Regions from separate parts of the Streptomyces sp. NPDC030862 genome, predicted to be linked through region 1. Evidence: riboswitches for the same ligand, from Rfam matches in the RefSeq annotation. Region 1 holds a riboswitch; the other holds the start of a gene.
The links. A riboswitch is a leader RNA that binds a small molecule or an ion and turns the genes downstream of it on or off. The one in region 1 is predicted to bind glycine.

Region 2: it holds a riboswitch for glycine, as region 1 does, so the genes downstream of both, gcvT (glycine cleavage system aminomethyltransferase GcvT) here and gcvP (aminomethyl-transferring glycine dehydrogenase) in region 1, are expected to answer to the same signal.

The regions. Positions count from the first base shown of each region.
Region 1 is NZ_JBVIEN010000017.1:9,016-13,680, reverse strand. It holds gene gcvP (aminomethyl-transferring glycine dehydrogenase) at 1-2,350, opposite strand, end outside; glycine riboswitch at 2,530-2,629, opposite strand; gene ACZ42X_RS31955 (PRC-barrel domain-containing protein) at 2,753-3,136, shown strand; gene ACZ42X_RS31950 (DNA polymerase IV) at 3,252-4,665, opposite strand, start outside.
Region 2 is NZ_JBVIEN010000002.1:563,531-568,195, reverse strand. It holds gene ACZ42X_RS06835 (DUF6010 family protein) at 1-211, shown strand, start outside; gene ACZ42X_RS06830 (enhanced serine sensitivity protein SseB) at 295-1,029, opposite strand; gene ACZ42X_RS06825 (AAA family ATPase) at 1,091-1,813, opposite strand; glycine riboswitch at 1,970-2,062, shown strand; gene gcvT (glycine cleavage system aminomethyltransferase GcvT) at 2,206-3,321, shown strand; gene gcvH (glycine cleavage system protein GcvH) at 3,389-3,766, shown strand; gene glyA (serine hydroxymethyltransferase) at 3,780-4,665, shown strand, end outside.

The DNA of each region.
Region 1 (4,665 bases):
GCGTGGCGCGCTTGAGGCCCTCGCCGCCCATGAGCCGGACGTACGCCCACGAGATCGGCAGGATGCCGGCCGAGCCCCACGGGGCCGCCGAGATCGGGCCGACGCCCGTCTCCGGGCCGGCGCCCGGCTGGAGCGGGTGGTTCGGCAGGTACGGGGCGAGGTGGGCGCGGACGCCGACCGGACCGACGCCGGGGCCGCCGCCGCCGTGCGGGATGCAGAAGGTCTTGTGCAGGTTGAGGTGCGAGACGTCGCCGCCGAACTCGCCCGGCTTCGCCAGCCCGACCAGCGCGTTGAGGTTGGCGCCGTCCACGTACACCTGGCCGCCGGCCTCGTGCACCTGGGCGCAGATGTCGGCGACGTGCTCCTCGAAGACGCCGTGCGTCGACGGGTAGGTGATCATCAGGACGGAGAGCTCGTCGCGGTACTGCTCGATCTTGGCGCGCAGGTCCTCGACGTCGATCTCGCCGTCGTCGGCGGTCTTGACGACGACGACCTTCATCCCGGCCATCACGGCGCTGGCGGCGTTGGTGCCGTGCGCGGACGACGGGATCAGACAGACGGTGCGCTGCGTGTCGCCGTTGGCGCGGTGGTACGCGCGCACCGCGAGCAGACCGGCGAGCTCGCCCTGCGAACCGGCGTTGGGCTGGATCGACACCTTGTCGTAGCCGGTGACCTCGGCGAGGCGCTCCTCCAGCTCACGGATGAGGGTGAGGTAGCCCTGCGCCTGGTCGGCCGGCGCGAACGGGTGCATCTGGCCGAACTCGGGCCAGGTCACCGGCTCCATCTCGGTGGTGGCGTTCAGCTTCATCGTGCAGGAGCCGAGCGGGATCATGCCCCGGTCCAGCGCGTAGTCGCGGTCGGCGAGCTTGCGCAGGTAGCGCAGCATCGCGGTCTCCGAGCGGTGCGCGTGGAAGACCGGGTGGGTGAGGTACGCGTCCGAGCGCAGCAGCGCCTCGGGCAGCGCCTCCGCGGTCTCGAGGTCCAGCGTCTCGATGTCGCCGCGTACGCCGAATGCCTCCCACACGGCGGCGAGCTGCGCGCGGCCGGTGGTCTCGTCGCAGGCGACCGAGACGTGGTCGGCGTCGACGAGACGGAGGTTGACGCCGTTCTCGCGGGCGGCGGCGACGGCCTCGGCGGCCTTGCCCGGCACCCGGACGGTCACGGTGTCGAAGAAGCTCGAGTGGACGACCTCGACGCCGCCGGCGCGCAGGCCCTCGGCCAGGATCGTGGCGTACCGGTGCACGCGCTGGGCGATCTGCTTCAGCCCGTCGGGGCCGTGGTACACGGCGTACATGCCGGCCATGACGGCCAGCAGCACCTGCGCGGTGCAGATGTTGCTGGTGGCCTTCTCGCGGCGGATGTGCTGCTCGCGGGTCTGGAGCGCCAGGCGGTACGCCCGGTTGCCGTCGGCGTCGACGGAGACGCCGACGAGCCGGCCCGGCAGGGAGCGGGCGAAGGTGTCGCGCACGGCCATGTAGCCGGCGTGCGGACCGCCGAAGCCCATCGGCACGCCGAACCGCTGGGTGGTGCCCACGGCGATGTCGGCACCCAGCTCGCCGGGCGAGGTGAGCAGCGTCAGCGCGAGCAGGTCGGCGGCGACGGTGACGACGGCACCGAGCTCGTGGGCCCGGTCGATGACCGGCTTGATGTCCCGTACGGCACCGGAGGCGCCCGGGTACTGGATGAGCACGCCGAAGACGCCGCGCTCGGCCACCTCCGCCGGGATGCCCTCGGCGAGGTCGGCGACGACGACCTCGACACCGGTCGGCTCCGCCCGGGTCTCGATGACGGCGATGGTCTGCGGCAGGGCGTCGGCGTCGACGAGGAAGACACCGCCCTTGACCTTGCCGACGCGGCGGGCCAGCGACATGGCCTCGGCGGCGGCGGTGCCCTCGTCGAGCAGCGAGGCGCCGGAGGTGGGCAGCCCGGTCAGGTCGGCGACCATGGTCTGGAAGTTGAGCAGCGCCTCCAGGCGGCCCTGCGAGATCTCCGGCTGGTAGGGCGTGTACGCCGTGTACCAGGCGGGGTTCTCCATGACGTTGCGCAGGATGACCGGGGGCGTGAAGGTGCCGTAGTAGCCGAGCCCGATCATCGGGGCGAGCACCTGGTTGCGGTCGGCGAGCGAGCGCAGCTCGGCGAGGACCTCGGCCTCGGTGCGCGCGGCCGGCAGACCGAGCGCCTCGGCGGTCTTGATCACATCCGGCACGGCGGCGGCGGTGAGCTCGTCGAGCGAGCCGTAGCCGACCTGCGCAAGCATCTTGGCGCGGGCCTCGGCGTCGGGGCCGATGTGCCGCTGCTCGAAGGGGATGCCCTGCTCAAGCTCGGAGAGCGGAGTACGGTTGGCGGTCATCTACGGAGGCCTCCTGGTCGTCACGACCTGCGAGGGGCACCATGGCGCGGGTGCCCGGACGGCCTCCCCCTCTGTCATCTCAACCTGAGAGCTTCACCGGGCGCCATGGGGAGCCGCCCGGCTTTCACCGTCGGTGAGAGCGGATGCCGTCCGACGCCCGCCCTGCTTTCCAGAGTGACCTCGTCCATGCGGTACCGGGTGCCTGAGAGATTCCGGGGAGGATTTGCTCCTTCGGCGCCTCCGAAAGGTTTCTCCGAAGGACTCTCCCGCATGGGGTCAACAGCCGTCTGCCAGCCTACCAGCGAGGTCCGGGCCCGATCCCTCGAGTGGCCGACGTCACCGATGTGCACTTTCGTAGTGATGTAGCGCAGTTGCGAGCGGGTGCGACCTGTTGGAGGGACCGTGCAGACCGATATCGATCCGCGGAGCCTGATCGGCCGCAAGGCCTACGACCGCAACGGCCACAAGATCGGGACCGTCGACGAGGTGTACCTGGACGACGCGACGGGCGTCCCCGAGTGGGCCGCCGTCCGTACCGGCCTCTTCGGCCGCGACGCCTTCGTCCCCCTGGCCCCCAGCGACCTCGCCGCCGACGGCCTGCACGTCCCGTACGACCGCGCCCTGATCAAGGACGCCCCGGACTTCGGCGTGGGCCGCCACCTCTCCCCCGAGCAGGAGCTCCAGCTCTACCACCACTACGGCCTGGAGCTCCCGTCTCCGCCGGACCCGGACCCCGACCCGGACCCCGACCCCGGCCTCGGCAACCTGGCCGGCCGCGACGGCTGACGCGCCTTCCGGAACTCGCGGCACCGGCGGCCGAACACGCCCAGCACGCCAGGCTCCGGCAGGGCGGCCCCGCAGGCCGCGGCCCCCCGGGCGTCCGGCCCGTCCGGCCCGCCCTTCAGGGCGACGGCGCCCGCTCCACCGCCGCCTCCACCGCGACCAGCGGCAGCGGGTCCGACAGCTCCAGGTCCGGGTCGTCGGTCCGGAAGGTCCGCACCCGGCCCGGGGGCGAGCCCGGCTCCTCGAACCGCACGGTCACGCGCCCCACCCCGCTGCCCTGCACCCACCCCGGCCCGTACTCCGCGTGCCGTACGTCCTGCCCGGCCATCCACCTGCGCTCCCCGCCGCCGGCGTCCTCCGCGGCCCCCGGTTCACCGCTCCCGCCCCCGCCTGCTCCTGCCCCTGCCCCTGCCCCTGCAGGCGGTTCCTGCGGCTCCGGGGCCCCGTCGCCCTGTGCACCCGCCGGAGCCTCCACCAGGGCGGCCTGGGCGAACAGGTCCTCCTGGGTGTAGTCCGCGAGCCCCGTCACGCCCACGCCCAGCAGCCGCACGCCGCCCGTGGTGTCCACGGACTCCAGCAGCCGGGCCGCCGCCTCCCGCACCACCGCGGGGTCGTCCGTCGGTCCGCGCAGGGTCTCGGATCTGGTCAGCGTCGAGAAGTCGTACCGGCGCACCTTGAGCACCACCGTCCGCCCGGAGCGCCCGGCGCCACGCAGCCGCCGCACGCACCGGTCGGCCAGACGCTCCACCTCCAGGCGCACCCGCACGCGGTCGTGCAGGTCCACGTCGAAGGTGTCCTCGACGGAGACGGACTTGGCGTCCCGCTCGGCCACCACGGGCCGGTCGTCGTGCCCCAGGGCCATCCGGTACAGCGAGGCCCCGTGCGCCTTGCCCAGGAGCCGTACGAGCTCGTCCTCGCCCGCCTCCGCCAGGTCGGCCACGGTCGTCATCCCGGCCCGCCGCAGGTGCTCGCCGGTGGCGGGGCCGACTCCCGGCAGGATCCGCACCGACATCGGCCCGAGCAGCTCGCGCTCGGTCCCGGGCTCGATGAGCACCAGCCCGTCGGGCTTCGCCTGCTCCGACGCGATCTTCGCCAGCATCTTCGAGCCCGCGAGGCCGACGGAGCCGGTCAGCCCCGTGACCGCCCGGATGTCCGCGCGCAGGCGCTCCCCGGTCGCCCGCGCCGTCGCCGCGTCCCGGGCCGTACCGCCCGCCTCGCCCGCCTCCAGGTCGACGAACGCCTCGTCCAGGCTCAGCGGCTCCACCAGCGGCGACAGCCGCCGCAACAGCTCCATGACCTGGTCGCTCACCGCCCGGTAGAGCGTGAAGCGCGGCACCAGGTACGCGGCGTTCGGCGCCAGCCGCCGCGCCTGGGCCATCGGCATCGCCGAGTGCACCCCGAAGCGCCGCGCCTCGTACGAGGCGGTGGCGACGACCCCGCGCGGCCCGAGGCCGCCCACCACCACGGGCTTTCCGCGCAGGCTCGGCTTCGCCGCCTGCTCGGCGGCGGCGAAGAAGGCATCCATGTCCAGA
Region 2 (4,665 bases), on a different contig from region 1:
GCTGCTCCACACGGCCTGGGACGTGGCCCACCACCTCAAGGGCAATCCGATCCTGCCGTTCTACCACGACGCATCCCTGGCATGTGCCGTCTGTGATCCGGTCATCGCCCTGTGGTGCCTCCGCGGAGGACCTTCCCTGATCGAGGTCCGGAGGCTGCTCGAAGGCGGCATGAAGAGGGTGTGGAACAAGTCCGAGCCGACCGGGAACTGAATCTGCTGCCCGTGGCGGACCACCGGCTCACACCGCGCGCAGCGAGCTCTCGCCTCACGCCCCCAGTCCCGATGAAGAACAAGCTAAGGCCGCTGGTAGAACGGCCGTACTTTGTCCAGCATCCAGTCGCCCACCGGGTCCTGCGCGATGTCGAGCAGGACCAGGTTGACCGGCCAGGGCACCGCCACGCGGCCGAGCGCCCGGCCGAGGGCGTCCATCGGTACGGTGCGGTCCGCGCCCTCCCAGGAGGAGAGCTGGACGCCGACGAAGAGCGTGGGGGCGCCGCCTTCGATGGAGGCGAGGGCCCGGCGGGCGGTGAGCACGGTGCCGGTGGCCTCGAACTCGGCGGCCGCCGCGGCGAGGAAGTCGACCGGGTCCTCCTGCCAGTCGGGCTCGAACAGCCGCACCCGGGCGCCGCTCGCGGGCCCGTCCAGCGGCGTACGGCCCACCCGGCACAGCTCGGCGACGGCCGGCGGCGGCAGGGGTGCGCCCACGGCTCCGCCGGGGTTGACGGCGATGCCGAGCTGCGGGGGCAGACCGCGCGCGAACTCGACGGCGGGGGCGACGGTGTACGACATGTGGGGCCCGACGCACCGCAGGAACTGCTGCTCGGAGCTGAAGACGGGGACGTACGCCTGGCCGTCCAGCTCCAGCGTGGGCAGGTCGAGGTCCGGGCTGTCGGGGCCGCCGCCCTTGGGGAGCGGGATCCACAGGGGGCTGCGGCCCAGGACCTCGACGAGCCGGGGTCCGGCGGCGGGGTTGCCGAGCGAGGCGGCGAGCACCTCTTCGAGCTCATTGGCCGGCCATGCGGTGTCCACTGGTGCCCCCTCGTCCTTCCCACCCGTGCGGCGCTTGTTCAGGGCACCCTAACCGCCCGGCTCAGCCGAACGTGATACGGGTCAGCGCCGTCGCCGCCGGCCGGTCGAGCAGGACGGCGGACGCGCAGCCGCCGGGCAGCACGCCCTTCTCGGCGTCCCGCACCAGCCGCCCCACCGCCCTGCGGTGCCGCGCGAAGGCGTATCCGGAGACGCCCCGGCCCCGCTCCCGCTGGCCCTCGCGGGCCGCCCGGGGTGTGACGTCCAGCAGGATCAGGTGCAGGGCGCGCCCGCGCCGCCGGGCCTCGCGGGCCAGCCAGCGCCGGACCCACGCCTGGGTGCCGCAGTCGTGGACGACGACGCTCTCGCCGGAGCGCAGGGCGCGCCACAGGCCGGCGTAGTGGGCGATCCGGACGAGGGGGCGGTAGACCGCGTACGGCAGGAGGCGCGGCATGCGGAGCTCCCACCGCTCGCGGGCGTCCTGGGAATCTATGCCGCGCCCCTCGGCCGCGCGGGCGATCAGGGTGGACTTGCCGCTGCCGGGCAGGCCGGAGACGACCACCAGGTCCCCGGCGGCGAAGCCCAGCTCGCGCGGGCAGCGCCCGGCGCGGTCCCGCAGGTCGCGCAGCACGGGCGCGGGCGGGCGGGCGGGCGCGGGCACGGCGACCGCGCCCACACCGGTCACGGCGCCCGTCACGGCGCCGCTCACCGCGCCGGGCACGGCGCCGGTCATCGCGCCGCTCACCGCACCGGTGGCCGCGCAGGCACCTGTCCGCTGGAACGTCATCGCGTACTCCCCCTGCTCGGGCTCGGCCTTCCCCGACCCTTGCCCAAGAAGTGTAAAGAAAGGGTAATAAGGCACAAGCGATTTGCCGATGAGACCCCGCGTGCAATGATGTGCGCGCCACCGCACGCAGGTGCGTACAACCGCATACCGGCCGCTTGAATCCGCGCGGGAGAGTCCCGGGTCCCGCCCGGGCGCCGAAGGAGCAAGTTCCTCCCTTGAATCTCTCAGGCCCCGTACCGCGTGGATGAGGCAGATCTGAAAAGCGGGCCGCCGCGGCGGCTCCACCCAAGGTGCAAGCCGAAGACCGTCCCCGTACGGTCACGGTGAACCTCTCAGGTTCCGATGACAGATGGGGAGGACCGTCTTCGAGCCATGCCCTGGGAGCCCTATCCATGAGCACTGCCCCCCGCCTCACTGCCCTCGATGCCACGCATCGGGCGCTCGGCGCGACCATGACCGACTTCGCGGGCTGGGACATGCCGCTGCGGTACGGCAGCGAGCGCGACGAGCACAACGCCGTCCGTACGAAGGCCGGCCTCTTCGACCTGTCCCACATGGGCGAGATCACGGTCACGGGCCCGCAGGCCGCCGCCCTCCTCGACTTCGCGCTGGTCGGCAACATCGGCGGCGTCGGCGTCGGCCGCGCCCGCTACACCATGATCTGCCAGGAGGACGGCGGGATCCTCGACGACCTGATCGTGTACCGGCTCCAGGAGCAGGAGTACATGGTCGTCGCCAACGCCTCCAACGCCCAGGTGGTCCTGGACGCCCTCACCGAGCGCGCGGCGGGCTTCGACGCCGTCGTACGTGACGACCGGGACGCGTACGCCCTGATCGCGGTCCAGGGCCCGGAGTCCCCCGGCATCCTGAAGTCGCTCACCGACGCGGACCTGGACGGGCTGAAGTACTACGCGGGGCTGCCCGGCACCGTCGCGGGCGTGCCCGCGCTGATCGCCCGCACCGGCTACACGGGCGAGGACGGCTTCGAGCTGTTCGTGGAGCCTCAGCACGCGGAGAAGCTGTGGCAGGCGCTGACGGAGGCCGGCGCCCCGGCCGGCCTGATCCCCTGCGGCCTGTCCTGCCGCGACACGCTGCGCCTGGAGGCGGGCATGCCGCTGTACGGGCACGAGCTGACGACCGCCCTCACCCCCTTCGACGCGGGCCTCGGCCGGGTGGTCAAGTTCGAGAAGGAGGGTGACTTCGTGGGCCGGGAGGCGCTGGAGGCGGCCGCCGAGCGGGCGCAGATCGCCCCGCCGCGCAAGCTCGTCGGCCTGGTCGCCGAGGGCCGCCGCATCCCGCGCGCCGGGATGCAGGTGGTCGCCGAGGGCGAGGTCATCGGCGAGGTCACCTCCGGCGCCCCGTCTCCGACGCTGGGCAAGCCGATCGCCATGGCGTACGTGGACGCCGCGTACGCCGCGCCGGGGACGGCGGGCGTCGGTGTCGACATCCGCGGTACCCATGAGCCGTACGAGGTCGTGGCGCTCCCCTTCTACAAGCGCCAGAAGTGACCTCCGGCGCCTTCCGGACCAGTCCCCCGTTCACCAGCACTCCCCCGCGTACAGGAGAATCCCAGTCATGAGCAACCCCCAGCAGCTGCGCTACAGCAAGGAGCACGAGTGGCTGTCGGCCGCCGAGGACGGCGTGTCGACGGTCGGCATCACGGAGCACGCGGCGAACGCGCTCGGTGACGTGGTGTTCGTCCAGCTCCCGCCGGTCGGCGAGACCGTGACCGCGAACGAGACCTGCGGTGAGCTGGAGTCGACCAAGTCCGTCAGCGACCTGTACTCGCCGGTGACCGGTGAGGTGACGGAGATCAACGAGGACGTCGTGGCCGACCCTTCGCTGGTGAACACCGCACCGTTCGAGGGCGGCTGGCTCTTCAAGGTACGCGTCGCGGAGGAGCCGGAGGGCCTGCTCTCCGCCGACGAGTACACCGCGTTCTCCGGCGAGTAAGGAACCCCTCCCGATGTCGCTTCTCAACACCCCTCTCCACGAGCTGGACCCGGACGTCGCCGCCGCCGTCGACGCCGAGCTCCACCGTCAGCAGTCCACCCTGGAAATGATCGCCTCGGAGAACTTCGCTCCGGTCGCGGTCATGGAGGCCCAGGGCTCGGTCCTCACCAACAAGTACGCCGAGGGCTACCCCGGCCGCCGCTACTACGGCGGCTGCGAGCACGTCGACGTGGTCGAGCAGATCGCCATCGACCGCATCAAGGCGCTCTTCGGCGCCGAGCACGCCAACGTGCAGCCGCACTCCGGCGCCCAGGCGAACGCCGCCGCGATGTTCGCGCTGCTCAAGCCGGGCGACACGATCATGGGTCTGAACCTCGCGCACGGCGGGCACCTGACCCACGGCATGAAGATCAACTTCTCCGGCAAGCTCTACAACGTGGTCGCGTACCACGTCGACGACGCGACAGGCCAGGTCGACATGGCCGAGGTCGAGCGCCTCGCCAAGGAGCACAAGCCGCAGCTGATCGTGGCCGGCTGGTCGGCCTACCCGCGCCAGCTGGACTTCGCCGCCTTCCGCCGCGTCGCCGACCAGGTCGGCGCGTACCTCATGGTCGACATGGCGCACTTCGCGGGCCTGGTCGCGGCCGGTCTGCACCCCTCGCCGGTGCCGCACGCCCACGTGGTCACGACGACGACGCACAAGACGCTGGGCGGCCCGCGCGGTGGCGTGATCCTCTCGACGGCCGAGCTCGCCAAGAAGATCAACTCCGCGGTCTTCCCCGGCCAGCAGGGCGGTCCGCTGGAGCACGTGATCGCCGCCAAGGCCGTGGCGTTCAAGGTCGCCGCGAGCGAGGAGTTCAAGGAGCGCCAGCAGCGCACCCTGGACGGCGCCCGCATCC